Linked DNA regions of Actinopolymorpha cephalotaxi. The protein of the gene in region 2 interacts with the protein of the main gene of each other region in a pairwise test. Links are inferred from orthologs where the notes say so. Each region holds a gene or a part of one and is shown on either strand. Other genes may lie near its edges. The genes, in order: FHR37_RS04280 and FHR37_RS11730.

What was found.
Region 1: the proteins of FHR37_RS11730 (region 2) and FHR37_RS04280 interact in binary tests that used the Escherichia coli proteins (3 or more experiments, as listed by UniProt). The link is inferred for Actinopolymorpha cephalotaxi from one-to-one orthologs.

Annotation. Positions count from the first base shown.
Region 1 is NZ_JACBZA010000001.1:945,846-960,373, forward strand. The notes cover bases 1-2,897. They hold FHR37_RS04280 (Nramp family divalent metal transporter), read right to left. Parts: upstream 2,135-2,897; coding sequence 866-2,134; downstream 1-865. Other genes in these bases: FHR37_RS04265 (bifunctional folylpolyglutamate synthase/dihydrofolate synthase), read left to right, coding at 1-2; FHR37_RS04270 (DUF4233 domain-containing protein), read left to right, coding at 7-339; ndk (nucleoside-diphosphate kinase), read left to right, coding at 437-844; FHR37_RS04285 (glutamate--tRNA ligase), read right to left, coding at 2,250-2,897. Outside these bases: more of FHR37_RS04285, read right to left, coding at 2,898-3,905; FHR37_RS04290 (helix-turn-helix transcriptional regulator), read right to left, coding at 4,041-5,036; FHR37_RS04295 (DUF2461 family protein), read left to right, coding at 5,280-5,894; FHR37_RS04300 (DinB family protein), read left to right, coding at 5,891-6,847; FHR37_RS04305 (hypothetical protein), read right to left, coding at 6,935-7,135; FHR37_RS04310 (DUF1707 SHOCT-like domain-containing protein), read right to left, coding at 7,221-8,033; FHR37_RS04315 (hypothetical protein), read right to left, coding at 8,208-9,449; FHR37_RS04320 (TIGR03960 family B12-binding radical SAM protein), read left to right, coding at 9,686-11,662; FHR37_RS04325 (TIGR03936 family radical SAM-associated protein), read left to right, coding at 11,713-12,507; FHR37_RS04330 (ribonuclease E/G), read left to right, coding at 12,709-14,528. UniProt on the Escherichia coli protein: H(+)-stimulated, divalent metal cation uptake system. Involved in manganese and iron uptake. Can also transport cadmium, cobalt, zinc and to a lesser extent nickel and copper. Involved in response to reactive oxygen.
Region 2 is NZ_JACBZA010000001.1:2,611,457-2,625,897, forward strand. What follows is about bases 6,285-9,094. They hold FHR37_RS11730 (nucleotide exchange factor GrpE), read right to left. Parts: upstream 8,077-9,094; coding sequence 7,492-8,076; downstream 6,285-7,491. Other genes in these bases: thrS (threonine--tRNA ligase), read right to left, coding at 6,285-7,388; FHR37_RS11735 (J domain-containing protein), read right to left, coding at 8,079-9,094. Outside these bases: FHR37_RS11695 (elongation factor G-like protein EF-G2), read left to right, coding at 1-522; FHR37_RS11700 (acetylxylan esterase), read left to right, coding at 722-1,696; FHR37_RS11705 (cupin domain-containing protein), read left to right, coding at 1,828-2,223; FHR37_RS11710 (HIT family protein), read right to left, coding at 2,317-2,808; sthA (Si-specific NAD(P)(+) transhydrogenase), read right to left, coding at 2,964-4,370; FHR37_RS11720 (carbohydrate kinase family protein), read right to left, coding at 4,494-5,381; more of thrS, read right to left, coding at 5,403-6,284; more of FHR37_RS11735, read right to left, coding at 9,095-9,155; FHR37_RS11740 (Hsp70 family protein), read right to left, coding at 9,215-10,801; peroxide stress protein YaaA, read left to right, coding at 11,011-11,811; FHR37_RS11755 (TIGR02611 family protein), read right to left, coding at 12,135-12,836; FHR37_RS11760 (SsgA family sporulation/cell division regulator), read left to right, coding at 13,138-13,575; FHR37_RS11765 (aminotransferase class IV), read right to left, coding at 13,694-14,441. UniProt on the Escherichia coli protein: Participates actively in the response to hyperosmotic and heat shock by preventing the aggregation of stress-denatured proteins, in association with DnaK and GrpE. It is the nucleotide exchange factor for DnaK and may function as a thermosensor.

The DNA.
Region 1 (14,528 bases), 1.7 Mb from region 2 along the record:
GACGGCGTGCGTTCGGTACTGGCGGCCGTCCTCGTCTTCGAGGCGATCATCGTCGGGCTGGCCATCCCGGTGGCCGTCTCGATCGAGGGCGTCGGCGGCGGCCAGGCCGGTGCGGTCGGCGGCGGGATCGCCGTCGCCTGCCTGGTCACCGCGGGCCTGCTGCGGTTCCCCGCCGGTCGCGTGATCGGGTCGGTGCTGCAGGTGGTGGCGATCGCGCTGGGAGTCTTCGTACCCCTGATGTTCTTCCTCGGCGGGATCTTCGCCGTGCTGTGGTTCGTCTGCCTCGTCCTCGACCGGCGGATCGTCGCGCTCCGGGCCGAGCGGGACCGCGCCGAGTGACCGGTTACGCTGCGCATCCTGTCCGTCTGATCAGTTCTGTCCGTTCTTCCGGGCCGGCGTCCCCGCACGCAGGCCCGTCCCACCGCGAGGAGTACGCGTGTCCGAGCGCACCCTGGTCCTGATCAAGCCCGACGCCGTGAGCCGTGGCCTGGTCGGGGAGATCCTGAGCCGCTACGAACGCAAGGGGCTGGCGCTGGTCGCCGCCGAACTCCGCACCATCGACGCGGCGACGGCTGACGTGCACTACGCCGAGCACGTCGAGAAGGCGTTCTACCCGCCGCTGCGCGACTTCGTGACCAGCGGTCCGCTGCTCGCGGCCGTGCTGGAGGGTGACCAGGCGATCGAGGTCGTCCGGGCGCTCAACGGCGCGACCGACGCGCGCAAGGCGGCCGCCGGCACCGTCCGCGGTGACCTCGCGCTGTCCAACCGGGAGAACCTCGTGCACGGCTCGGACTCGGCCGAGTCGGCCGCCCGCGAGATCGCCCTCTGGTTCCCTAAGCTCTAGCTCGTTCCGGCGCGTCCTCGGCTAACCCGTTCCGGTGAACGTGAGCACCACCAGGCCGAGGTTCAGCGCGGTCACCACGGCGGCGACCACTCCCGCGGCCGCTGTGGTGGCCGGGTGGTTGGTCGCCTCGCCCATCAGCCGCCGTCGGGCGGTGAGGAGCACCAGCGGCACCACCGCGAACGGCACCCCGAACGACAGCACCACCTGGGACAGCACCAGCGCGCGGGTGGGGTCGACGCCGGCCCCGAGCAGCAGCAGCGCCGGCGCCAGCGTCACCAGCCGCCGGACGAGAAGCGGGATCCGCCGGCGCAGCAACCCCTCCATGATCATCGCGCCGGCGTAGCAGCCGACCGAGGTGGACGCCAGCCCGGAGGCGAGCAGCCCGACCGCGAAGACCACCGCGATCCCGCCGCCGAGCTGGTCGGCGATCGCGGCGTACGCACCTTCCAGCCGGTCGGTGCCCGGCACGCCCCGCAGCGCCGTGGCGGCGGCCAGCAGCAGGCCGAGGTTGACGGTGCCGGCCAGCACCATCGCCACCAGCACGTCGATCCGGGTGACGGCGAGGTAGCGGCGCACCACCCGGCCGGCACGGCGGCGCACCCGGGCAGCGGCGGGGTCCGCCGCCAGCAGCCTTGCCGGGTGCCGTCCCGCGGAGGTCCAGGCGGCGAGCCGGCGCGCGGCCGGACCGTCGGCGGACAGGCCGGAGTGCAGATAGACCGCGTGCGGCATCAGGGTCGCGCCGAGCATCGCGGTGGCCAGCAGCACGCTGTCCAGGCCGGCGAACCCCGGAACCATGCCCGCCGCGACGTCGCCCGGCGCCGGTGGCGCGACGACCAGACCGGCGAGGAACCCGACCGTCACGATCAGCAGGAACGACACGATGACGCGCTCGAACGGTCGCCGGCCGAGCCGGTCGTGCACCGCCAGCACCGCCATCGACACCGTGCCGGTGACCAGCCCGCCGAGCAGCAGCGGCAGGTCGAACAGCAACGCCAGCGCGATCGCCCCTCCCACCACCTCGGCGAGGTCGGTGGCGACCGCGACCAGCTCCGCCTGCAGCCAGTACGCCAACCGGGCCGGCCGGGAGAGCTCGTCGGCGACCAGGGCCGGCAGGGACCGCCCGGTGACCAGCCCCACCTTGGCGGAGAGGTACTGCACCAGCCCGGCCATCAGGTTGGCGGTGACGATCACCCAGACCAGCAGGTAGCCGTACGTCGCGCCGGCGGTGACGTTGGTGGCGACGTTGCCGGGGTCGACGTAGGCGACCGCGGCGACCAGCGCCGGACCGATCAGCGCCGCCCCGGAGCGCTTTCGCACCCCCGTCCGCGGCGCACGGGCCCGGCTGCGTGCGTCCCCCGTACCCCCGATCGTGGTCGGCATCGGGGTGTCGCGGCCCGCCTCGGCCCTACGCCTGGGCGCCGGTCAGCGCACGCACCCGCCGCAGCACCTCCGGCGCACCCAGCGCCCGGGCGACCGAGAACAGGTCGGGGCTGCGGGTGGAGCCGGTGAGCGCCACCCGGATCACCTGGGAGGCCTCCCGGATGGAGCCGGGGAAGGCGTCCGGGTCGCGCTTGTACTCCTTGGCGTTCTTGGCGAAGCCGTGCCGGGCGGCGAGCTCACGGATCTGGCCGAACCACTCCTGCGGGTCGTCCAGCTCCTGGTATCCGTCGGCGAACTCACCGGCCAGCGTGCGGACGATCTCCGGGTCCAGCCCGCCCAGCCGCTCGTCGCCCGGATCGGCGACCAGCGGGAAGAGCGCGGGGAAGAAGAAGCCGTACACCGGCCGGAAGTCCGACCACCGGCGCAGGTCCTTGCGCGGGTTCTCCACCCCTTCGCGCTCGACCGCCAGCGCGCGCAGCGCGAGGTCGCGGTCGTTCGCCACGACGTCCACCAGCTCCGGGTCGTAGGTCCGTGCCCAGACGGAGAGCTGGTCGAGGATCTCCTCACCGGACAGGGTGGCGATGTGGTCGGCGCTGATGTCGGACAGCTTCACCAGGTCGACCAGGGGACCGGCCACGCCGCAGTCCTCCAGCCGGATCGGCGCCGACAGCGCCTGCTCCATCGGCAGGTCGGCGAGCCGGCCGTTGGCCAGGCCGCGCAGGTAGTACTGCGTGGCCGGGGCGGGGTAGCCGGCCTCCAGGAAGAAGTCGACCGACGCCTCGGGATCCTTGCGCTTGGACAGCTTCCGCTTGCTGCCGCCGTCCTGCTTGTTCAGCGGCGCGATGTGGGCGTACTCCGGCGCCTCGAACCCCAGCGCCTCGAACAGCTGCAGGTGCAGCGGCACCGACGAGATCCACTCGTCGGCGCGGATCACCAGGTTGACCCGCATCAGGTGGTCGTCCACGGCGTGCGCGAAGTGGTACGTCGGCAGCCGCGGCTCCTGGGCGGAGGTCTTCAGGATCACCACGTCGTTGCGGTTGGACTCGTGGGAGAGCTCGCCCCGGATGGCGTCGGTGAAGCGGGTCCGCGCGCCCGGACGGGCCGGCGCGCGGAAGCGGACGACGTACGGCGCGCCCTCGGCGAGCTTGGCCCGTACGGCGTCGGGCTCGGCGTCCCGCCAGATCGCCCACCGCCCGTAGTAGCCGGTCGGCAGCTTCGTCTTCTGCTGCGTCGCGGTGATCTGCGCCAGCTCCTCCTTGGTGGCGAAACAGAGGTACGCCCTGTCCTGGCGCAGCAGCTCGCGGACGTGGCTGAGGTAGATGTGCGAACGCCGGGACTGGCGGTACGGGCCGTAGTCGCCGCCCAGCTCGTCGGACTCGTCCGGCTTCACCGCGAAGTAGGCGAAGGCCCGGTCGAACTGCTCCAGCGCCCCCGGCATCTCCCGCGCCTGGTCGGTGTCCTCGATCCGGAAGAGGTAGCGCCCGCCGGACTCGTCGGCGACGGACCGGTCGATCGCCCCGACGTAGAGCAGGCCGAGGTGGGGCGACCCGGTGGGCGACGGACCGACCCGCGTCACCTTCGCACCCTCGGGCAGCTGCCGGGGCGGGTACTGCTGTTCCCAGTACGCCGGCTCGCGCAGGTCCGCGGGGAAGAGGGCGTCGATTTCGGCGCGGTCGAGCATCGCTGGTGATCTCCGTCGACGACGTGGGGTGGGCGTGGGGGTGGGCCTGTGCCCGGCCTGGGGTTGGCCTCGGGTGGAATCTTGCGTCGACCCTATGCGAGCACCACCTCCGGGCGACGACCGGTAGGCCGGTGATCACCCGCGTGGCGGGTGGCCGTGCCGCGCGGCCAGGCGGGCGCCGTGGTCGCGGACGGCGGCCCGCAACTCCTCCGGGCCGAGCACGTCGACCTCGCAGTCCAGCCCGGCGACGAACGACACCAGCGGTCCCAGCTCGTTGGCGGCCACCCGCAGGATCGCCGCCGGCTCCCCGCCGCCGGGACTCTCGTCCGGCTCCACGACGCCGACGCTGGGCGGAAACCTCCGGCGGGCCTCCGCCACGTCGAACGGCACCCGGAGCCGGGCCTGGATCGACCACGGCGCGAGGTTGGTCCCTTCCGACACCATGGCGATCGCGTCCGGCGGGTCGGTGTGTTCGTACCGCCGGCCGGTCAGCACCGGATCCCGCACCCGGTCGACCCGGAACGTCCGCCAGTCGGCCCGGTCACGGTCGCGGGCGACGAGGTACCAGCGCCGGCCGGTGTGCACGATCCGGTACGGCTCGACCGTCCGTTCGCCGGCCCGCCCCTGGTGGTCGAGGTAGCCGAACCGCACTTCCTCCGTACGCCGGCACCCGGTGGCCAGGGCCACCAGGACGTCGGCGTCCACCCGGGGGAGGTCTCGCCCGGGCAGTTGCACGGTGCTCGCCCGGACGGCGCTCACGCGTTCCCGCAGCCTGGCCGGGAGCACCTGGTCCAGCTTCGCCAGCGCGGCGACCGCTCCGTCCGCCACACCGGAGACCGCGGTGGTCGCGGCGACGCCGAGCCCGACCGCGATCGCCACCGCCTCGTCGTCGTCCAGCAGCAGCGGAGGCAGCCTGCCCGCGGTGCCCAGCCGGTAGCCGCCGTGCGTACCCAGGTCGGCCTGCACGGGGTAGCCGAGGGAGCGCAGCCGGGTGACGTCGCGGCGGACGGTACGCGGGGTGACGCCGAGGCGTTCGGCGAGCTCCTCGCCGGGCCAGTGTGGGCGGGCCTGCAGGAGAGAGAGCAGCCGGAGAAGCCGCACGGCGGTGTCCTTGACGTCCATGACATCCATGAGATCGCCGATCCTTGCGCGCACGCTCGCCGGGGGCCAGCCCCTGGTAGGTGCCGAGCGGTCGCGCGCTGCCGGTTGTCGGTGGGCGGTGGCATGCTCCGCACTCATCCAGCGATGTCCAGCGATCGCGCTTCCGCCCGGGAGGTCCCCGTGGGACGACCTGCTGACCACCAGCCCCCTGACCGAGCTTCGAAACCAACAGGCGAACGTCACTGCACCGGCTGGCCGGAGGAGGCGTTCGACGTGCTGCTGCGGCTGGACGGCGACCCGACCCAGGCCGAGCGCGAACGACATCGCGGCGACCGTGAGCGGCTGGTCCGCGGGCCGATGATCGCGTTGCTGCGAGACGTCGCCGGCGCCGACGAGGCCTACGAGGACTTCCACGTCTGGGGCTTCGCCAAGATGCTGTGGCCCTGGCAGCGGCAGGTCGGCATGGTCCGGGTCGCGCCCAACGTCGAGCTGGGGGTGTCGTTCGACCTCGACGGCCTGGCCGTCCAGTGCTCGTGGTGGTACGCGCCGGGTGAGCAGGTGGAGCGCTATCGGCACGCGGTGGCCGGGGAGGCCGGTGCGGAGCTGGCGGGGCTCGTCGAGGACCTGGCGGAGGAGGGGTACGAGATCGGCGGCGATCTGCTCAAGCGGGTGCCCCGCGGCTTCCCGCCCGGCCATCCCAGGGCGGACCTGCTGCGCCACCGGTCGCTGACCGCCGCCCGCCCGGTCGGCGGCGAGGCCTGGCTGCACACGCCGGAGGTGGTCGACCGGCTGCTCGCGGAGTTCGCCGCGCTGCGCCCGCTGACCACGTGGTTCGCCGAAAATACCGGACCGGAGCTGTCCGCCACCGGGGCTAGCGTGCGGCCATGACCACCCAGAACGACACCTCGGCCGGCTCCTCCACGAAGAACCCGGCGAGCAGTTCGATGAAGGCCCACCTGCTCGAACTCTCCGACTTCGCCTGGCAACGACTGCACCACCGGCTCGGTGGCCTCACCGACGAGGAATACCTTTGGGAGCCGGTGCCCGACGCCTGGACGCTGAGACCGTCCGGAGACGGCACGTACGCCGCCGACGGGTCGGCCATGCCCCCGCAGCCGGCGCCGTTCACCACCCTGGCCTGGCGGATCGCCCACGTGGCGGACGTCCTCGGCGAGGACCGGACCGCCACCTGGCTCGGCCTGCCGGTCGGTGCCGACGAGGAGCCGGCGCCGCGGGGCACCGCCGCCGCGGCGGTCGCTGCGCTCGAACGCGCGCACGCGATCTGGCGCCGTCGCCTCGCCGCCGTGACCGACGAGGCGCTGGCCCGCCCGATGGGTGACATCGCCGGCCCGTTCGCCGAGTCCGACGGCGCGGCGTTCGCGCTGCACATCCTGGACGAGCTGATCCACCACGGCGCGGAGATCGGGGTCGTTCGCGACCTCTACCAGCACCAGCGCCCCCAGGACCCGTTTGCCGACGCGTGCCTGCGCGGTGACCGGGCCGAGGCGCAGCGGCTGCGTGAGCAGGATCCCGGCGTGGTCGAGCGCCTCGGTGCGGACGATCCCGGGATCGTGTCCCGGGCTGCCTCCCGCGAGCGCTGGGACGCCGTACGCCTGCTCGTCGACCTCGGGTTCGGTGTGGACGCCCCCGAGCGTTCGCCGGCGCCGTCCCCGCTCCACTACGCGGCCGGGGCGGGCGCGCTCGAGGTCGTACGCCTCCTGGTCGAGCGCGGCGCCGACCTGGACCGCACCGACCCGACCTTCGCGGCCACCCCGCTCGGCTGGGCCGAACACTTCGGCCAGGCCGAGACGGCCGCCTACCTCACGTCTGTGCGCCGGTGACCCCGTGTGCACTCGAACCGCCTCCGGACCCGGCCGGAAACGCGGTCGGAGTCGGGGAAGGGCGCGGATCGTGCTGCCGCGGGTCGGTCAGGCGTCGGGGAGGACCGTCCGGCTGACGTTGACCGGGACGCTCAGCGTCGGCGGCTCGCCGCCGTCGGCCAGCGGGGGCTCGCCGACCACCACCTCGGCGTCGTCGCCGGCGCCGAGCGCGCGGGCGCGAGACGCCCAGTCTTCGATGTCGGCGAGAGTGAGTCCCGACCCTGCCGGGAGACACAGGAACGCGGCCATGCGGCACATCTTCCCATCAGACCCCGGCACCTCCTACCCGGACCGGCTCCAGGGGTGGCGGGTACCGCTTTTCCCGGTACGCCGGCTACCGGCCACGCCGGCGGTCGCGCCGGGCGTCCCGCCGGGCCTGCCGAGCGTCCCGGCGTCCGGCCCGGGCGTCGGCGAGTGCGGACCTGCGCTGGGACCGCGCGTCGGCGAGCGCCGCGCCACGCTGGGACCGGGCGTCGGCGAGGGCCTCCCGCCTGCTCTCCCGGGCGGCGCGAAACCCGTCGTACGGCCGCGAGCTCGACACCCGCAGACCACCGAGCACCGAGAACGAACGAACCCGCAGGGTCGGTGCGTCGTCGCCGGCCACCTCGTCGACGTCGATCCGCCGGCCGCCGAGCAGGCTGAACCCCTCGGTCACCACCGAGACCCCGGGCGGCACGGTCAGGCTGACGCCGCCGATGACCGACACCGAGGTCAGGGTGACCTCCGGCGCGTCCAGCTGCGCCTCGCGCAGGTCGAGGTCGACACCACCGATCAGCGTCACCGAGACCAGCTGGTCGCGCATCCGCCAGCGGCCGCTCCGGCGCAGTCCGCCCAGTGGTGTCACGTGCCAGTCGGTGCGACCGCGGCCCGCGGAAGGGTGGACGGCGGGCTCGGCGGCTTGCTCGGCGCCCAGCGGCAGGTCGCGAAGGAGCGGTTCGAGCTCGCCGCGGGTGCGTGCGGTGTAGGAACGCTCCAGTCGGTCGCTGAACTCCTCCAGCGTCAGCCGGCCCTCACCGCACGCGGCGTTGAGCCGGGAGACGACCGCCTCCCGCTCCGCGTCGGAGGCCAGGATGGAGGCCTCGCCCACCGCCGGGTGGTCAGGTCCCGACTGCTCGGACCGGCTGGGTTCGGGTTGCTGGTCGGTCATGGCCGCCTTCCCCGTGCTGCGTCAGTAGAGGTGGGCGCTCCGCAGGCGACGGGCCGGGACTGCGTCCCTGCCCTGCCCACCGCGCGGACATTATCCCGCCGTACCCCAGATCCTGCCCGTGCCGCCAGGATTCCGCCCGCACCGGCAGGATCTACCTCAACCGCCAGACCTCGGCTACCGAGCCCGCGCTCCGCACCAGGTGCACCGCGGCCGGGTGAGCAGCCGGTAGGAGAGCGCGGCGACGCCGAGGCCGGCTCCCCACACGAGGTACGCCGACATGGCCACTCCCATGAACCAGGACGGGTACGGGTCGGCCTGCGCCGCGCTCGCCGGCTCGGTGAGGAGCTGGACCAGACCGGTCCCGAAGTACGCCGTCATTCCCACCGAGACGCCCAGCCCCGGGCCGAGGACCAGCCACCGCGGCACCCGGCGGCCGGCCAGGCCGAGCACCCAGCGGGGCCAGGTCCGCCCGAAGCGGTGGACCTGCGCCAGCGGCAGCAACGTGCCCGCGAGCGCGGCGGCCGCCAGGAACGCCAGGCCCGCCACCCTTCCCGCGGATCCGGTCGCGGGTGCCGCCTCCGGGCCGAACCCGATCAGGGCCTGGGCGCCGAACCGGATCACGCACCCGAGGACCGCCGCGTAACCGGCCGCGAACGCCCACCACGGTGCCCGCACCTCGCCGTCGGTCCCGGCGATCCCGGGGGTCTCCGCGCCGACGGGCCCGGTGGACCCGGACGACCCGGCCGGGGTGCGACGCGCCGGCCGCCCACAGCCCAGGCAGCCTCCCCGCAGCCGCCGGCCTGCCGCCAGCGCGGTCCCGCCCACCAGCACCGCGGCCGCCATGCAGCCGGCCCGGCTGAGCAGCGCACCCACGTCGAACGGAACGCGGGTGCCGACGAACAGCAGTCCCACGACGTCGAGCAGCAGGAGGCAGGCGGCGGAGGTGATCACCGCGCTCACGGCCCAGGCGAGCGCCACCACGGTCCAGCCGGCGACCGCCCGGGCCCCGGTGACCCGCGGCCCGGCCGGACCGCCGCGTCCGGAGACCACGCCGAGCGGGCCGACCAGCAGGCGGATGCCGAGCGCCACCACGGCCGCCGCCGCGCACAGGACGACCACGCCCCAGCCGGAGAACGCCAGCAGGTCCGGCCCGATCGGCGGGAACCACGGCCGGTGGCCGAGTGCCCAGTACGTCCGAAGTGCGCCGTACGCGAGGGCCCACCCGATCACCAGCGCCGGCAACCGCGCCGACCAGTGGACCTCGGGTCGGGGCGGGTTCGCGGCGGCTTCCGGGCCTCGCCGGACCCCGGCATCTCCTCGCGGGTGGCACTCGAGGCAGTTCAGGGGATCCAGGCCGTCCAGCTTGTCGAAGCCGTCCGCGTCGCGGCCGATCCGCGTTCCGTCGAGAAATCGCATGGCTTTCACGCTGGCCGGAGCAGACCTGGTGTTGCCTCCCTCTCGAGGGGGAACGGCCTCGCCCGCCCGGCCGACCCTGCGGCAAAGCCTCGTCGGACGCCCCGAACCCGCCCCGAACCCGTGCCGAACCCGTGCCGAACCCGCCCGGCGGACCGGCGGCCCGGGCCGGGACCCGGCCGGCGGTTACCCTGGATGCTTTGGCCGACGAGACCCCGATCGAAGGTGTGCTGAGAACCATGGCCGTGGAGTCGTTGTTCCCCCGGCTGGAGCCCCTGCTACCGGCGGTACAGAAGCCGATCCAGTACGTCGGCGGTGAGCTCAACTCGACCGTCAAGGAGTGGGACTCCACCCAGGTCCGCTGGGCGCTGATGTATCCCGACGCCTACGAGGTGGGGCTGCCCAACCAGGGCGTGCAGATCCTCTACGAGGTGCTCAACGAACGCGACTGGATCCTGGCCGAGCGCACGTACTCCGTGTGGCCGGACATGGAGAAGGTGATGCGGGACAACGCCATCCCGCAGTTCACCGTCGACGGGCACCGCCCGGTCGGTGCGTTCGACCTTCTCGGTGTGTCGTTCGCCACCGAACTCGGCTACACCAACCTGCTCACCGCGCTCGACCTGGCCGGCATCCCGCTGGAGGCCTGCGAGCGCACCGACGAGCATCCGATCGTGCTGGCCGGCGGCCACTCGGCGTTCAACCCCGAGCCGATCGCCGACTTCCTCGACGCCGCCGTCCTCGGCGACGGGGAGGAGGTCGTCCTCGCGATCAGCGAGGTGGTCCGGGAGTGGAAGGCCGAGGGAAGCCCGGGCGGGCGGGACGAACTGCTGTTCCGGCTGGCCGTGTCCGGCGGGGTCTACGTACCCAAGTTCTACGACGTCGACTATCTCCCCGACGGCCGGATCAAGCGGGTCGCCCCCAACCGCAGCGGCGTTCCGTCGCACGTCGTCAAGCACACGTTGATGGACCTCGACAAGTGGCCCTACCCCAAGCAACCGCTGGTCCCGCTGGCGGAGACGGTGCACGAGCGCTTCTCGGTGGAGATCTTCCGCGGGTGCACCCGCGGCTGCCGCTTCTGCCAGGCGGGGATGATCACCCGGCCGGTACGCGAACGCAACATCTCCACGATCGGTGAGATGGTGCAGAACGGCGTGGAGGCGTCCGGCTTCGAGGAGGTCGGCCTGCTGTCGCTGTCCAGCGCCGACCACTCCGAGATCGGCGAGGTGGCCAAGGGGCTGGCCGACAGGTACGAGGGAAGCAACGTCTCCCTGTCACTGCCGTCGACGCGGGTCGACGCGTTCAACGTCACGTTGGCCAACGAGCTTTCCCGGAACGGCCGCAGGTCCGGGTTGACGTTCGCGCCCGAGGGTGGCAGCGAGCGGTTGCGCAAGGTCATCAACAAGATGGTCAGCGAGGACGACCTCATCCGCACCGTCGCCACCGCGTACGCCAACGGCTGGCGGCAGGTGAAGCTGTACTTCATGTGCGGGCTGCCGACCGAGACCGACGAGGACGTGCTCGCCATCGCCGACCTGGCCCAGCGGGTGATCGCCACCGGACGCGAGGTGTCCGGGCGCAACGACATCCGGTGCACGGTGTCCATCGGCGGGTTCGTGCCCAAGCCGCACACGCCGTTCCAGTGGGCCGCCCAGGAGTCCTGGGAGAACGTCGACTCCCGGCTGTCCAAGCTGAGGTCCGCGATCCGCAGCGACCGGAAGTACGGCAAGGCGATCGGGCTCCGCTACCACGACGGGCAGCCCTCGGTGGTCGAGGGACTGCTGTCCCGCGGTGACCGCCGGGTGGGCCGGGTGATCCGGTCTGTGTGGGCCGACGGCGGCCGGTTCGACGGCTGGAGCGAGCACTTCTCCTACGACCGGTGGGTGAAGGCGTGCGAGGAGGCACTGGCCGGCGAGCCCGTCGACCTCGACTGGTACACCACCCGCGAACGCGGCGAGACCGAGGTGCTCCCGTGGGACCACCTCGACGCCGGCCTGGACCGGGAGTGGCTGTGGGAGGACTGGCAGGACTCGCTGGACGAGGTGGAGGTCGAGGACTGCCGCTGGACGCCGTGCTTCGACTGCGGTGTCTGCCCGCAGATGGGTACGGAGATCCAGGTCGGCCCGACCGGGCAGAAGATGCTCCCCATCGTGGGGGTCTCCCAGACCCGGCAGGCCGAGCTCGTCGCCCCCGCCGGCAGCCGTGACTCCGGCTGACCGGCTGACCGACCGGCCGGCGCGGGCCGACCGATAGGGTCTGCGGCGATATGAGCCGGACACCGAAGCCACCCGACCGCAACACCCCGCCGACCGTGCAGCGGTTGCGCTTCCGGTACGCCAAGCGGGGACGGCTGCGCTTCACCAGTCACCGCGACTTCCAGCGGGCGCTGGAGCGTGCCGTCCGCAGGGCCGGCGTACCCATCGCGTACTCCGCCGGCTTCAGTCCGCATCCGAAGATCTCCTACGCGGGTGCCGCGCCGACCGGGGCCGCCAGTGAGGCGGAGTACGCCGAACTCGGTGTCGCCGTGCGTTGCGACCCGCAGGCGCTGCGTGCCGGGCTGGACGCCGCGCTGCCCGACGGGCTGGACGTGCTGGAGGTCGTCGAGGCGGGGTCGGGCGCGCTGGCGGACCGGCTGCAGGCCTCGTTCTGGGAGATCGCCTGCCCGGTGGAAGCCGCCGGCGACCTGGCCTCGGCGGTCGAGGCGTTCCTCGCCCGCGACGTAGTGGAGGTGGAGCGTCTCACCAAGAACGGACTTCGCGTATTCGACATTCGGGACGCCGTCCGGCGGCTCGACCTGACCCGGCCGGAACCGGCCGCGGGCGCACCGTCCGGCGGTACGACCGACCTCTCGATTCCTTGTGCGATACTGCAGGTGGTCGTGCGGCACGGAACGCCCGCTGTGCGACCCGACGACGTCCTCGCTGGGCTCCGCCTGGCGTCTGGGCTCGAGCTTCCGCCACCACATCGCATGACCCGGCGGAGCCAGGGCCCGTGGGACGAGGAGTCCGGCACCGTGGGCGACCCGCTGGCCCCCGACCGCGACGCTTCCGTCACCTCGTGAGTGACAGGAGCCGTTGACGCGGTTGGGGACACCGATCGGGAGCGATGCCGTGGCGAAGGCGCCGTCGCGGTTCCGAAGCGAAGCTACGGCTCTCGCTCGGGACTGACAAGCGACTTACGTCGAGGCCGCCTGCCGGTGACCCTGACGACCGACACAGGCCTCCGCGCGGCTCACCAGCCCGGGGGCTGACAGGAGACAGACTTGCTCGAAAACGAGCCCGGCGCCGAAACGGGCGCGACACCCGAACACTCCGATCGACCCGCTGCCGACACCGGCGGCTCGCCGCCGCAGGCAGACGGCCCGCCGCAGGAGGCGGAGCCCACCACGCCGCGCCGCACCACCCGTAAGCGTGTGAGCCGGGCGAAGAAGGCTGCCGCCGCGCCGGCCGAGCCCGCCGCGGAAGCGGAGTCCCCGTCAGGTTCGGCTGATGGCTCAGCCGACAGTGCGACCGACAGTGCGCCCGACGGCGTGACCGACGGTCCGGCCGAGGAGCAGAAGCCGGCGCCCCGTAAGCGAGCCGCCGCCAAGCGCACCCGGGCCAAGAAGGCCGCCGCCCCGAAGGACGATCAGCCGAAGCCGGATCAGGCGGACGACACTCCGCAGGAGAACGCCCAGCCGGAGACCTCCTCGCCGGCCGAGTCGGTGCCGGCCGAGTCGGTGCCGGCCGAGTCGGCGCCGGTCACAGGTGGCGAGCCGGCAGTGACCCAGCCCGCCGCGACCACCGAGGCACCGCCGGTGGTGGCCTTCCAGCCGCCGACCGTGCTGTTCCAGCCGCCGGCGATCGAGACCGCACCGACGGCTCCCGCCGCGAAGTCTCCTGCGGGAGAGCAGGCCGAGTCCGGCGAGCAGAAGCCGTCGCGGCGCCGGCGTACCCGCGGCGGGGCGGCCGCGGAAGCCGCCGAGCCGGCGGCCACCTCCGAGACCGCGGCGACCTCGGTGACCTCCGAGACCGCGGACACCGACCAGCAGGACCGGCAGGACCAGGCCGCCGAGGCGGACAAGTCCGCCGACGGCGCCGGCAGGTCCACCCGCGGACGGCGTGGCCGCAAGGCCGAGCCCGTCGCGGAGGAACCCGACAGCGACGACTCCGACGACGGCGAGGAGTCCGAGGGCGGACGCCGTCGCCGTCGCCGTCGTGGCGGGCGCCGCAGGAACAAGACCGGCGCCGACGACGACTCCACCGACTCCACCTCCGACGACGGGGGCCAGGCCGGCACCGACGACGCGGGGGAGTCCCCGGAGTCGCAGGCGTCGGACGACTCCGAGGACGACGACTCCGACGAGGACGGTGGCGGCTCGCGTCGCCGCCGGCGCCGTCGCCGCCGTCGCGGTGAGTCCGCGGACGCCTCGCCCGACGACCCCGAGCACACCGTCGTCAAGGTGCGCGAACCCCGTAAGGGCGACGACGAGCCGAGCGCCCTGGAGGGCTCGACCCGGCTCGAGGCCAAGAAGCAGCGGCGGCGCGAGGGCCGGGAGGCCGGGCGCCGTCGTCCGCCGATCCTCACCGAGTCGGAGTTCCTGGCCCGCCGTGAGGCCGTCGAGCGCACGATGGTGATCCGTCAGCAGCGTGACCGGACCCAGATCGCGGTGCTCGAGGACGACGTACTCGTCGAGCACTACGTCACCCGCGAGTCGCAGTCGTCGATGATCGGCAACGTCTACCTCGGGCGGGTGCAGAACGTTCTGCCCAGCATGGAGGCGGCGTTCATCGACATCGGCCGCGGCCGCAACGCGGTGCTCTACGCGGGCGAGGTCGACTGGACCAGCCTGGGCCACGAGAACCAGCCCCGCCGGATCGAGCTCGCGCTCAAGTCTGGGCAGAGCGTGCTGGTCCAGGTCACCAAGGACCCGATCGGCCACAAGGGTGCCCGGCTGACCAGCCAGGTGAGCCTGCCCGGCCGTTACCTCGTCTACGTACCCCACGGCTCGATGAACGGCATCAGCCGCAAACTTCCCGACACCGAGCGCAGCCGGCTCAAGGCACTGCTGAAGGACATCGTTCCCGACGAGGCGGGTGTGGT
Region 2 (14,441 bases):
GAGTTCGTGGACAAGGTGGTCGGCGGCTCGGTCCCCCGGCAGTTCATCCCGAGCGTGGAGAAGGGCGTACGCGCGCAGATGGAACGCGGGATCAACGCCGGCTACCCCGTCGTCGACATCCGGGTGACTCTGGTGGACGGGAAGGCGCACAGCGTCGACTCCTCCGACATGGCCTTCCAGACCGCGGGGTCGCTGGCCCTGCGCGAGGCCGCCCCGGACGGCCAGGTCTGCCTCCTCGAACCCGTCGACCTGGTGTCGGTGCTGGTCGACGACGACTTCGTGGGCACCGTGATGGGCGACCTGTCCGGGCGGCGGGGCCGGGTGCTCGGCACCGAGCCCGTCGGGCAGGGCCGGACGCTGGTGAAGGCGGAGGTGCCGCAGATCGAGATCACGAGGTACGCCGTCGACCTGCGGTCGATGGCGCACGGTAACGGCACCTTCACCCGGGAGTTCGTACGGTACGAGCCGATGCCGGCACAGCTGGCGAGCAAGCTCGCGAAGGAGCAGGCCGCCGACGGCTGACCGGGCGAGCTGATCCGGACGGTGATCCGGGCGCGATCCAGGCGGTGGGCCGGGCGGCGATCCGCCGGGGCGAGGGTAAACGCGCCTCGTTCCGGCGGCCGCCCCGTGGCCAGTGCTGGAAGGTGCGCCCCGGCGTGGGCCGATGCGTCACTACGCTCGACCGCATCCCAGCACCACGCTGCCTCAGGAAGGACCGTCCATGCCCCTGACGTTCGACATGCCGAGGGAACAGCTCGCGACGTACACCGGCACCAACCCCCGGCCCGCGGACTTCGACGAGTACTGGGACGCCGCGCTGGCAGAGCTGGACGCCCTCGACCCGAAGGTCGAGCTGGAGCCGGCCGACTTCCAGACGGCGTTCGCCGAGTGTTTCCACCTGTGGTTCCAGGGCACCGGCGGCGCCCGGGTGCACGCCAAGCTGCTGCGCCCCCGCAATGCCGCCGAGCAGCACCCCGGCGTGGTCCACTTCCACGGCTACTCCGGCCGCTCGGCCGACTGGTCGGAGCTGCTCGGCCACGTGGCGATGGGATACACCGTCGCCGCGCTGGACTGCCGCGGCCAGGGCGGGCTGTCGGAGGACGTCGGCGGGGTGACGGGCTGGACCCTGCGCGGGCACATCGTCCGCGGGCTCGACGACGGCCTGGCACAGGCCCCCGAGAAGCTCTACTACCGCCACGTCTACCTCGACACCGCCCTGCTGGCCCGGATCGTGATGGGCATGGACGACGTGGACGAGAACCGCGTCGGCGCCACCGGCGGCAGCCAGGGCGGCGGGCTGACCCTCGCCTGCGCGGCTCTGGAGCCCAGGATCAGGCGGGCCGCGCCGACGTTCCCGTTCCTGACCGACTACCGGCGGGTGTGGGACCTCGACCTGGCCAAGAACGCCTACGCCGAACTGCAGGAGTGGTTCCGCCGCTTCGACCCGCTGCACGAGCGCGAGGACGAGGTCTTCACCACCCTCGGGTACGTCGACGTCCAGCACCTCGCGCCGAGGATCCGGGCGGAGGTCCTGATGGGTGTGGGGCTCGGTGACCAGGTGTGCCCGCCGTCCACGCAGTTCGCGGCGTACAACAAGATCACCAGCCCGAAGTCGCTGCGGATGTACCCCGACTACGGCCACGAGGGCCTGCCCGGCAACGGCGACGCGATCTACACCTTCCTGGCGCAGCTGTAGGACCCCGGCTTCACCGAAATCCGGCTCGGGCCGGGGCGCGAGCGACGTGGGGTGCCGACCGCACCCGACGGCTCGGCCCCGGCCCGAATCTTTCCTGGGTTCCCGTCTCCGTGACCAGGCACAGTAGGTGCATGACCAACGAACCGATCGCGCTGAACGAAGCGCTGGCATCCTTCGACGCGCGGTGGAGCCCGCGCATCGTCACCCGGGTCAACGACTACGACGTCCGGGTCGCCAAGGCCGAAGGCGACCACGTCTGGCACGTCCACGACGACACCGACGAGTTCTTCCTGGTCCTCGACGGGGAGTTACACATCGCTCTTCGGGAACCCGCCGGCGAGCGGACCGTGGTCCTGCGGCCCGGATCGGTCTTCACCGTTCCGCGGGGCACCGAGCACAAGCCGTCCGCGCCGTCGGGTGCGTCGGTCCTGCTCCTCGAGCCCACCGGGACCTCCAGCGTGGGCGACCGGCACGACGAGGTGCCCGGCCACGTGGACGCCACCGTCGGGCACGAGCTGGGTACCTGAGCCCGCCGGGCCGGTCGTACGAGTCGGTCGTACGAGATCAGTCGTACGGGATCAGTCGTACGGGATCAGTCGTACGGGATCAGTCGTACGGGATCAGTCGGTCGGCCAGGACCTCGCCAGCAGCGCCCGGGTCTCGCGCAGCAGCACCGGCAGCACCCTGGTTCCGCCGACGATCGGCATGAAGTTGGTGTCGCCCGCCCACCTCGGCACGATGTGCTGGTGCAGGTGGGCGGCGATTCCGGCGCCGGCGACCGGGCCCTGGTTCAGCCCGATGTTGAACCCCTGCGCGCCCGACACCTCCCGCACCGCACGCATGGCCTGCTTGGTGAGCCGGGCCACCTCGTCGGTCTCCTCGTCGGTGAGCTCGGTGTAGTCGGCGACGTGGCGGTACGGGCAGACCATCAGGTGGCCGGGGTTGTAGGGGTAGAGGTTGAGCACGGCGAAGGCGACCTTGCCGCGGGTGACCACCAGCCCGTCCTCGTCGGAGCGGTCCGGGATGTCGCAGAACGGACATCCGTCGCCCGGACCGTCGCCGCGCGGCTTGTTCTCGCCGAGGATGTAGGCCATCCGGTGCGGCGTCCACAGCCGCTCGAACGCGTCGGGGGTGCCGACGCCTTCCTGCCGCTCGGGCTGGTCGGGCTGATCCGGCTGGTGCTGGTGCTCCGGCTCGTCCACCCAGCAGATCTTACGGACGGCGCCCGGCCGGTGCGCGCCTCGCCCGTCGCCGAGTCCGGTCCGGCTCAGGTCAGGAAGCGCTGCACGGCCCGCATCTTGTTCATGGCGTCCAGCGCCGCGACCTTGTAGGACTCCGCCAGCGTGGGGTAGTTGAACACCGCGTCCACGAGGTAGTCGACGGTGGCTCCGCAGCCCATCACGGTCTGCCCGATGTGCACCAGCTCGGTCGCTCCGGTGCCGAACACGTGCACGCCGAGCAGCGTCCGCTCCTCCGCGTGCACGAGCAGCTTGAGCATGCCGTAGCTGTCGCCCAGGATGGCGCCGCGGGCCAGCTCGCGGTAGCGGGAGATCCCCACCTCGAACGGCACGTTCGCCTCGGTCAGCTCGTCCTCGGTGCGGCCGACGTAGCTGATCTCGGGGATCGTGTAGATGCCGATCGGCTGCAGCTCGCCCATCTCGGTACCGACGGGTTCCTCCAGCGCGTGGTAGGCGGCCCGCCGGCCCTGCTCCATCGAGGTGGCCGCCAGCGCGGGGAAGCCGATCACGTCGCCCACGGCGTAGATGTGGGGTACGGCGGTGCGGTAGAACTCGTCGACCTTGATCCGGCCGCGGGCGTCGGCCTCCAGCCCGGCGTTGCCGACCTCGAGCCCCTCGGTGACGCCCTGCCGGCCCGCGGAGTACATCACCGTGTCGGCCGGGATCCGCTTGCCGCTCTCCAGGACGGTGAGCGTCGCGCCGTCGTGGTGGTCGACCCGGGCCACCGTCTCGTTGAACCGGAACGTCACCGCGAGGTCGCGCAGCTGGTACTTCAGCGCCTCGACGATCTCCAGGTCGCAGAAGTCCAGCATCCGGTCGCGGCGTTCGACCACCGTGACCTTGCTGCCCAGGGCGGCGAACATCGAGGCGTACTCGATACCGATCACCCCGGCGCCGACCACCACCATCGACGACGGGATCTGGTCCATCTCCAGCAGCTGGTCGGAGTCGACGATGCTGCGACCGTCGAAGGCCACCGAGGACGGCCGGGCCGGGCGGGTGCCGACCGCGATCACGATCCGGTCGGCGGTGACGGTGCGTACGCCGCCGTCGGGTCCGGTGACCGCGACGGTGTGGTCGTCGACGAACCTGCCCACGCCGAACAGCATCTGCACGCGGTTGCGGGCGAGCTGGCTGCGGATCACGTCGATCTCGCGGCCGATGACGTGCTGGGTACGCGCGGACAGGTCGGCGACGGTGATGTCGTCCTTCAGCCGGTACGCCGAGCCGTACAGCTCCCGCTGGTTGAGCCCGGTGAGGTAGAGGATCGCCTCGCGCAGCGTCTTGGACGGAATGGTCCCGGTGTTGATGCAGACACCGCCGATCATGTGCCGCTTCTCCACCACCGCCGTGCGGCGGCCGAGCTTGGCACCGGCGATCGCGGCCTTCTGGCCGCCGGGCCCGGATCCGATGACGAGCAGGTCGTAGTCGTACATCCGCACTCTCCTGACACGATCTGGCTGGCACCGGCGACGGCCCGACTCGTCCATCCTGCCGGGACTCCGCACTTGTGTCGATCAGTGCCCGATCAGTGCCCGCTCGGTGCGACCCAGGGCCGCTCAGGGCCCGGCCGCGACCAGGGCATCGAGGCCGTCCCGGTCCAGGAACCCGGCCGCTCCCCCGGCCGCGCCGACCTTCCAGGAGGCGAAGTACGCCGCCCTCGACAGCGCGGCGCGCGGGTCCAGTCCGCGGGACCACCCGTCCAGGAACGCGGCGAACAACGCGTCGCCGGCCCCGACCGTGCTGACCACGGCCCGCGTGCGGACGGCAGGAACGTGCACGGGCGGTTCGCCGCGGACACCGAGCAGCGCGCCGTCCGCTCCGAGCCCGACCACGACGACGGCGGTTCCGTGCCGACGGTGCTGCGCGGCGACGAAGTCCCCAGGTGGGAGGTCGAGGCGTTCGTGGGAGGCGAACAGCAGGTCCGCCCCGGCCAGCCAGTCACGGTTGTAGGCGTCGTCCGGGCCGGACACCGCCTGGACATCGGCGGCCACCGGCACCCCGCGCTCACGGGCCTCGGCCAGCAGCGGGCGGGCGTAGCCGATGGTGCCGAGCACGGCCAGCCGTACGTCCGCGAGCAGTCCGGGCACCAGCTCCGGTGGGTACGCCGCGCGCTGGACGTCCTTGAGGTCGACGAGGTTGCGGCGCCGGCCGTCCGGGTCGTACCGCACCAGCGACTGCGCGGTGGCGGGGGTCGCCCGTACGACATGGGTCGGGTCCAGCCCGCGGGCGGCGAGCGTGCGTACGCACACGTCACCGAGCAGGTCCTGGCCGACGACCGACGCGAAGCGGACGTCCTGACCCAGCGTGTGCAGCGCCGACGCCACGTTGACGCCGACCCCGGACACCGAGGTGGACAGGACGTGCTCACCGAACGCGTCGGCGTCGCCCAGCAGGCCGTCGGGCACGGTCGTCTCGACGCAGGTGTGCCCGACGACCGCGATCACGCACGCCGCCGCGGAACGGACCTAGACCTGGACGCGGCTGCGTACGGCCTCGAGGATCTCTGCCACCGCCTCGTCGACCGGCACGCCGTTCTTCTGCTCACCGGAGCGGTACCGGAACGACACCGCACCCTTGGCGACGTCGTCGTCGCCGGCCAGCAGCATGTATGGCACCTTCTGCTTCTGCGCGTTGCGGATCTTCTTCTGCATCCGGTCGTCGGAGGTGTCGATCTCGACCCGGATGCCGTGCTCGGCGAGCTTCGCGGCGACGTCGCGGAGGTAGGGCACGTGCTCGTCGGTGATCGGGATCCCGACCACCTGGACCGGCGCCAGCCAGGGAGGGAACGCGCCGGCGTAGTGCTCGACCAGGACGCCGAGGAACCGTTCGATCGACCCGAACTTTGCCGAGTGGATCATCACCGGCTGCTGTCGCGACCCGTCGGCCGCCTGGTACTCCAGCCCGAACCCGGCCGGCTGGTTGAAGTCGTACTGGATGGTCGACATCTGCCAGGTGCGCCCGATCGCGTCCCGGGTCTGCACCGAGATCTTCGGGCCGTAGAACGCCGCGCCGCCCGGGTCGGGCACCAGCTCCAGGCCGGTCTCCTTGGCGGTGTCCTCGAGGATCTTGGTGGCCTCGGCCCACTGCTCGTCGGAGCCGATGAACTTGTCGGAGTCGTCGCGGGTGGACAGCTCGAGGTAGAAGTCGTCCAGCCCGAAGTCCTTGAGCAGCCCGAGCACGAAGCCGAGCAGGTGCTTGATCTCGTCGGCCGCCTGCTCGGGCGCGACGTAGGAGTGCGAGTCGTCCTGGGTCATGCCGCGCACCCGGGTGAGGCCGTGCACGACGCCGGACTTCTCGAACCGGTAGACCGCGCCGAACTCGAAGAACCGCAGCGGCAGCTCGCGGTAGGAGCGGCCCCGCGAGCGGTAGATCAGATTGTGCATCGGGCAGTTCATCGCCTTGACGTAGTAGTTCGCGCCCTCCAGCTCCATGGGCGGGAACATCGTGTCGGCGTAGTACGGCAGGTGCCCGGAGGTCTCGAACAGCCCCTGCTTGGTGAGGTGCGGCGTCCCGACGTACTGGAAGCCCTCCTCCAGGTGGCGCCGGCGGACGTAGTCCTCCATCTCCCGCTTGATGACACCGCCCTTGGGGTGGAACACCGCGAGGCCGGAGCCGAGCTCGTCGGGGAAGGAGAAGAGGTCCAGCTCGCGGCCGAGCTTGCGGTGGTCGCGCCGCTCGGCCTCCTCCAGCCGCTGGAGGTAGGCCTTGAGCGCGTCGCGGGACTCCCAGGCGGTGCCGTAGATGCGCTGCAGCTGGGGGTTCTTCTCACTGCCCCGCCAGTACGCCGCCGCCACCCGCATCAGCTTGAACGCCGGGATGGTGCGGGTGGTGGGCAGGTGCGGTCCGCGGCACAGGTCCTTCCAGGCCAGCTCGCCGTCGCGGCGCAGGTTGTCGTAGATGGTCAGCTCGCCGCCGCCCACCTCGACGCCGGCGCCCTCCGCGGCCGCGCCGGCACCGCCCTTGAGACCGATGAGTTCCAGCTTGTACGGCTCGCCGGCCAGCTCGGTGCGGGCGTCGTCGTCGCCGACCACCCGCCGGGAGAACGCCTGCCCCTCCTTGACGATCTCCTGCATGCGCTTCTCGATGCGCTTGAAGTCGTCGGGATGGAACGGCTCGGCGACGTCGAAGTCGTAGTAGAAGCCGTTCTCCACCGGCGGGCCGATGCCGAGCTTCGCCTCGGGGAAGAGCTCCTGCACCGCCTGGGCCAGCACGTGCGCGGTGGAGTGCCGCAGGATCGCCCGGCCGTCGGTGCTGTCGATCGCCACCGGCTCCACCTCGTCGCCGGCCGACAGCGGCCAGGCGAGGTCGCGCAGCTCGCCGTTGACCCGGGCGGCCACGACGGAGCGGTCGCCCGGTTGGACGCCGAGCGCCGCACCGGCCGTCGTGCCCGTCGTCACCTCGGCCTCGGCGTGCTCGCCGGAACGGACGACGGTGACGGTGATCTCGGACACTTCGGGCTCCTCCGGGGGTACGGGGACAGCGAGTGGACTGAGTGGACTACCCGGCGATCCTATGCGGTGCCCCCGGGTGTCCCGGAGCCGCCGCACGCGCCTGTCAGGACCGCGCACCGGCCGGCCGGTAGCCGACCCCGACCTGGGCGGGGCGCAGCAGCCGGTCGGCCAGCGCGTAGCCGGGCCGGCGCACTTCCACCACCCGGCCCACCTGGTCGCCGGGCTCGACCGGAACCCGGGCCACCGCCTCGTGCACCCGGGGGTCGAACTCCTGACCTGTCGCGTCGACCTCGCGCAGGCCGCGCCGGTGCAGGATCTCCAGCAGCTCCGCGCGCACCGAGCCGAGGTTTCCGGCGTCGTCCGCGGCATCGTTCGCGTTCCCGTCACGGGCCACCTGGCCGGTGAGCGCGTCGATCCGGTCCACGACGAGCAGGATCTCCCGGGCCAGCGGCGCCACGAACTCCTCGACCAGGCCCTGCCGGGCGAACTCCAGCTGGCGGTACAGCTCGTCGTACATCCGCTGCCGGGCCTGGTCCTCCAGCAGGCGGCGCTGGAACAGGTCGCGCAGCGCGGCCACCTCCTTCGCCAGCTCGGCCACCTCCGGCGACCCGGCCAGGTGCTGCGCGGCCGGCCCCCCGTCAGGCTGCTCGGCCGGTTGCCTCACCGGCTGCGAGGTTCGTTCGGACATGCCTAGATTCCCTTCCGGAAGGTTCCGCCGTAGGTGGGCCCGCGGCCGCCGCCCCGGCCGCGGCCGTATCCGCGCCGGTGCTGCTTCCAGGCCGGCTGCCGGTGGCGGAAGACGTACAGCACGAGAATCAGCACGATCCAGCACGCGCCCACCACCCGCAGGCTCTGCACGTGGGCGAGGGCGACGAACAGGATCGCGCCGGCCAGCGGGACGAGGTACAGCCGCAGCGAGCGGCTGCGCACCCACACCGGGGCGCGGGCCTCGGCGAGCAGGTCCTTCAGCTCCTCGGCGTACATCGTCACGTTCCAGTCGGTCAGGCCGAGCTTGCGGATGCGGCGCAGGTGCCGGCGGACCAGGGTGTACTGCCGCCGGGAGGTGATGACCGGCCGGTCGGTTCCCCGGCCGTCGCCCCAGTGGTCGACGCTGGTGACGGCCACCTCGTACAGCGCGGTGGCCAGCGCGACCTTGACGTCCTCCGCCTCGGGGTTGGCCTCGGCCGCGCGCTGCAGGACCGCCAGCCCCTCCTTCACCTTGCCGGCACCGACCTGGGCGGCACCCAGGCCGGTGAGCGCGCGGAGATTGCCGGGCTCGCGTTCACGGACGTAGTCGTACTCGGCCTGGGCGAGGCGCCACCTGCCCTGCTCGAGGTAGCGGTCGCCCCGGCGCAGGTGGTCGTGCAGGTCGGGATCGCGGCGGTGACCGGACGAGCCCTGGCCGCCGGAGCCGGTCCCGCCGGAGCCGGAGCCACTCGACCCCCTCGGCCCGCCCGGTGCGGGGGCCGGCGCGGGCACCCGGTCGCGAACGCCGCCGCCGGGGCCGGTCGCGCCGCCCGCGGTCGCCGCGGCCTGCCGGGCCCGGGCGAGTTTCTCGTCGTACGCCGAACGTGCCGCCGGGTCCAGCAGCGCCTTCTCCGCCGCGTCGACGTCACGCACCCGCTGCTCGGCGTAGGCCCGGCGCTCGGGGTCCGGGCTGGACTGGCGGCGCACCCAGACCCGGCGCTGCGCGGTGATCGCCGCCCGGATCTGCTCGGCGCCGGCGCTCGGCGCGACCTCGAGGATCTCGTAGTAGTCGACGGGCATGGTCTCAGTCGTCTTCAGTCAGCACAGTCGGCTCGGTCGTCATCGGTCGGCTCGTCGGCTCAGCTGATGTCGAGCAGCCGCATCCGGTCGGTGGCCGACGCGACCTCGCCCTCGGCCATCGTGGCGACGTTGTTCACCTCGAAGGTGCCGATCCGCTCCCCCGACGTCTTGTCGTGCACCTCGATGAAGACTGTCTGGTCGATGTCGTACGCGTAGACCACCTCGAACGGCGCGCCCGCCGGATAGGGCGGGATGTCGAAGGTCTGCTCGCCGATCGCGCGTACGTAGTCGGGGTCGTCGTCGTCGCCCTGGGTCACCTCGACCTTGAGCCGGGTCTGGTTGTTCTCGATGGTCTCGAACACCTGGCCGCGCTTGGCGGGGATCTTGGTGTTGGCCGGGATGATGACGACGTTCTCCACGTCCTCGGCCGAGGCGGCGCCGCGGCGTACGGCCAGCGCGCCCAGCCCCTGCGAGGTGACGTCGCGCACCCGGGGGCGGGTCACCGCCGACGCCAGCACCGGCAGCGGCTCCGCGCTGATGCCGTCGACCGTGCCGGAGGCGCTGCCGTTCGTGCTCTCGCCGGTGACCTTGTCGAGGTCGACCAGGTGCGCCTGGATCGCCGCACCCAGCGCGACCACCTCGTCGGGATTGACCGTACGGATGGGCTCCCGACCGGCGACCTTCCCGATCATCGCCCGCACCATCGGCATCCGGGTCGACCCGCCCGCGAGCAGCACGTGGTCGACACCGGGCCAGTCCAGGCCGGCGTCACCGACGACCATCTCGGCGATGTCGCGGGTGCGGCTGACCAGGCTGGAGGTGACGTCCTCGAACTCCGCCCGGGTCAGCGGCACGACCTTCGACACCCCGCCGCCGGACAGCACCACCCGGGTCTGCTCGACCGTGGTGAGGCTGCGCTTGGCGATCTCGGCCTTCTCCCGCAGGTCCGCCTCGGCCTCGGCGCCGTCCAGCAGGCTCGGCCCACCGGCGGCCTGGAAGCGTTCGTCCAGCAGGCGCATCAGCAGGTTGTCGAAGTCGAAGCCGCCGAGGTTGCGGTCGCCGTGGGTGGCGAGCACGTCGAAGTCGCCGCCGCCCACCCGCATCACGGTCACGTCGAACGTCCCTCCGCCGAGGTCGTAGACACACACGGTGCCCTCGACCTCGTGCTCGACGCCGTAGGCGAGTGCCGCGGCGGTCGGCTCGTTGAGGACCCGGGCGACGTTCAGCCCGGCGATCCGGCCGGCGTCGATGGTCGCCCGCCGCGGGGCGTCGTCGAAGTACGCGGGGACGGTCACCACCGCGTCGGTCACCGGCGAACCCAGCGCGAGTTCGACGTCGTCCTTGATGCGGCGCAGGATGATCGCGGAGATCTCCTCCGGCCGGTACGTCGTCCCGCCGCTGGTCTCGAACTTCCAGCTCGGGTCGCCCATCGACCGCTTCACGAACTGCACGACGTCCAGCGGCGCGGTCACCGCGGAGCGTTTCGCCATCGTGCCCACGATCGGCAACTCGTCCTGGAACAGCACGACCGACGGCGTGAGGCGCTCGCCGTCCCGGTTGACCACGATCTCGGGCTTGCCGAGGTCGTTCACCCGCGCGGCGGCGGAGTAGGTGGTGCCCAGGTCGATACCGATCGTGTGCCCCACGAGTCCGTCCCTTCCAACACGCCGTCAACCACACCGAAGACCGGCCGGAGAACACACCGGCGACCGGGCCGGAACCAGTCCGGAACCAGTCCACCCAACGTAGCTGAACCTTCACCTTCGTGGCGTTCCGCCATCCCGGCATCATGCCGCCCGGATCCGACATCCCCGGGACGACCGCGGTACCGCGCGTTCCGGTTACCCTCCCGTTCGTGCTCATCCTGTTGCCGCCCTCGGAGGGCAAGGCCGCCCCCGGCAGAGGACGTCCGGTCGACCTGGACTCGCTGTCGCTGCCCGAACTCACCCCGGCCCGTACGAAGGTCCTCGACGCGCTGGCCGGTCTGTGCGGCGACACGGAGCGGACCGACGAGGCGATGGCAGTGCTCGGGCTGTCCGCGAGCCAGCGCGGCGAGGTCGAACGCGACGCGCGCCTGCGCGACGCGCCGACGCTGCCGGCGGCCAGGCTGTACACCGGAGTGCTGTACGACGCACTCGACTTGGCCTCGCTCGGGGCGGTACAGCGTCGCCGGGCGCAGCGCTTCCTGCTGGTCTGCTCCGGCCTGTGGGGCGCGGTCCGGTTGCGTGACCGCATTCCGGCGTACCGCTGCTCGATGACGGTCCGGTTGCCCGGCGTCGGCCCGCTGGGCGCCTTCTGGCGGGAGAGCATGCCGGCCGCGATCGCCGGTGCTGCCGGCCGCGGGCTGGTGCTGGACCTGCGCTCCTCGGCGTACGCCACCGCCTGGACGCCCACCGGCGAACTGGCCGGGCGCACCGCGACCGTGCGGGTGCTGCAGGAGACGCGGCCCGGCGACGCCTCCAGCCGTACCGTCGTCAGCCACTTCAACAAGGCCACCAAGGGCCGGCTGGTCCGCGACCTGCTGAACAGCGACGACACCCCACGCCGCCCCGCCGACCTGGTCGAGGTGCTGCGGGGGCTGGGCTACCAGGTCGAGGCCGAGCGCCCCGAGCGCGGACGTCCCTGGCCGCTGGACGTCGTGGTCACCTCCGTCTGAACGGCCCGCCGGGGAACGGCCGCAGACTCAGGTGCTTCCGTCCGGCCGGCCCCGGAACGTCGCGGCCGATCCGTCGACGACCCTCGGCGCACGGAACGTGACCGGTGACGAGCGCGGACCGCACATGACGCGAACGAACGACACAAACGACGAGAGCTCGTCACCGGCGTCGGCGACGAGCTCTCGATCTGCAGTGCTTTCGGTGGGCGATACTGGGATCGAACCAGTGACCTCTTCGGTGTGAACGAAGCGCTCTCCCGCTGAGCTAATCGCCCCTCTTGCACGCCCCGAGCGGGGCGACAGAAACCCTAGCGCATCGCCATCTACCGCAACGACCGGACCCACTCCCAGGCGGAGACGACCGGGCCGGGCCATCCCTGCGTCACCACCCAGGCAGCGGCGGCAGCGGCGACGAGCACCACCACGCCGGCGCCGATCAGGAGATTGCGCCTGCGGGCCTTCGGGTCCATCGCCTTCTCACCGGCGGCGCGGGCCTTGTCCTTCGACCACTCCAGAGTCCGGTGCGCCCACGCGAACTCCGTGGCCAGCACGGCGAGTCCGAGGATGACCGTCAGCCAACCCGGACCGGGCGCGATGAACATGACGAGCCCGGCGACGATGAGGAGTACGCCGACCACGAACACCGCGCCGCGCCACGTGGCGTTGAGCGTGGGGTGGCGGCGGATGCGGCGGCGCGCGCGGTGGTGCCAGCGGATCCGGCGCCAGGGCCGGTGCTTCTTCCCGTGTTCACCGTCGTGCTCGCTGTCGTGCTCACCATCGTGTTCACCGTTGCGCTCGCCGTCGGGTCCGTCCCGATGCTCGCCGTCGTGCTCGCTCTGCGGCTGATGGCCTTCGTGGTCGGCTGATCCCCGATCGTCCGACCCGGGCGGCGTGTCGTTTTCGGTGTCGTTCTCGGAGTTGTCGGCGACGCCTTCGACGCTGTGCCGGTCGGGGCGCGGAGGCGCGACGGCCTGCCGTCCATCGGCCACACCCTCGCCGTGGTCGGTGTGTCGGTAGGCGCTCACGAATCCTCCTGCGTGGTTCTCCGCGCTTCGTCCGTTATGGTTTGAGCGCGGGGCCCGGAGACATAATGCCCCCACTGCCAGTGGTATAGCCGCAGAGCCTACCGTGAGGTCCGACCCCCTTCTGCGGAAGGGAAAACCGCGATCTCGTCTCGCATACTGAGAAGTTTGGCGGGGCGAATTCGACCAGACCGGGACGCACCCACCTTCCCGGTTTGATGCAAGGGACTTTGGAGTAGCAGACTCTCGCGCTATGGCCCTACCGCCGGTCCCGCACCACCCACGGAAAGGCCCCCGCCCCCCGATGGATGCACTCCCCGCTTCGATCACGCACGCGCTGCCGCTTCGTCTCATCGACGGAACGGGAGCCGCGCTGCGGCTGACCGCAGAGCTCCGATACGACGCCGCCGACCCGTATGCCGTCGACGCGGTGTTCCATACCGGCGAACCCCGCGGTGTCCGCTGGGTCTTCGCCAGGGAACTCCTGTCCGAAGGTCTGTTCCGTCCCACCGGTGACGGTGACGTGCACGTTTCGCCCCTCGTGGACGAGACGGGCCGCGCCATCGTGCTCATCGAGCTCCGCTCCCCCGACGGGGAGGCGGTGCTCCATGCTCCGGCGGACGGCCTCGCGACCTTCCTGCAGAGCACGTACTCGCTGATCCCCCCGGGTGAGGAGAGCGGGCACGTCGACCTCGACCTGCTGGTCGAGGAACTGCGTCGCAGCTCCGGCCCGGCGGTCTAGCCAGGCTACGCGCGGATCGACCCCGGCCCACCTCTGGGTGGTCCGGGGTCGATTCGACGTTGCGTACGGAACCTCGGCACAGTCGCGCGGTCACGGTGTGTCGCCGGCCGCGCTCCGGTCAGGGATCGATCCGGTCGGCCGCCGCGCGGGCGAACTCCGCCATCACGCGCGCGGTCACCGGACCGGGAGCGGTGAGCTTCCGCCCGTCCAGTGAGTTCACCGCCTGCACGTCGCGGGTGGTCGAGGTGAGGAAGAGCTCCTCCGCCTCCTCCAGCGCGCTCATCGGCAGGTCCTTCTCGTACGCCCCGCACCACTCCAGCACCAGGGCGCGGGTCACGCCGGCCAGGCAGCCCGCCGACAGTGGCGGGGTGTAGACCTCTCCGCCGAGTACGACGAACAGGTTCGAGCCCGTCCCCTCGCACACGTTGCCGACGGTGTTGGCGAACAACGCCTCGGTCGCGCCGCGTTCGCGCGCGTGGGCGAGCGCGACGACGTTCTCCGCGTACGACGTCGTCTTCAGCCCGGCCAGGGCGCCGCGCTCGTTGCGCGGCCACGGAACGGTGGCCAGTGCGGTGGAGTCGGGGCGGGCCGCCAGGTCGGCGATCGCCACCATCAGGGTCAGCCCCTGGTCGCCGCGTTCGGACCCGAGCGGCGCGGGCCCGCCGGTGACGGTGATGCGCAGCCGGCCGTCGGGCTGGTCCCACGCGTCCAGGACGGCCGAGACGCCGCGGCGTACGGCGGCCAGGTCGAGCCCGGTGAGCCCGAGGCCGTTCGCGGAGCGGGCCAGCCGGTCCAGGTGCCTGGTGAGTGCGAACGGCCGGCCGGCGACGACCTTGAGCGTCTCGAACACACCGTCGCCGACGGTG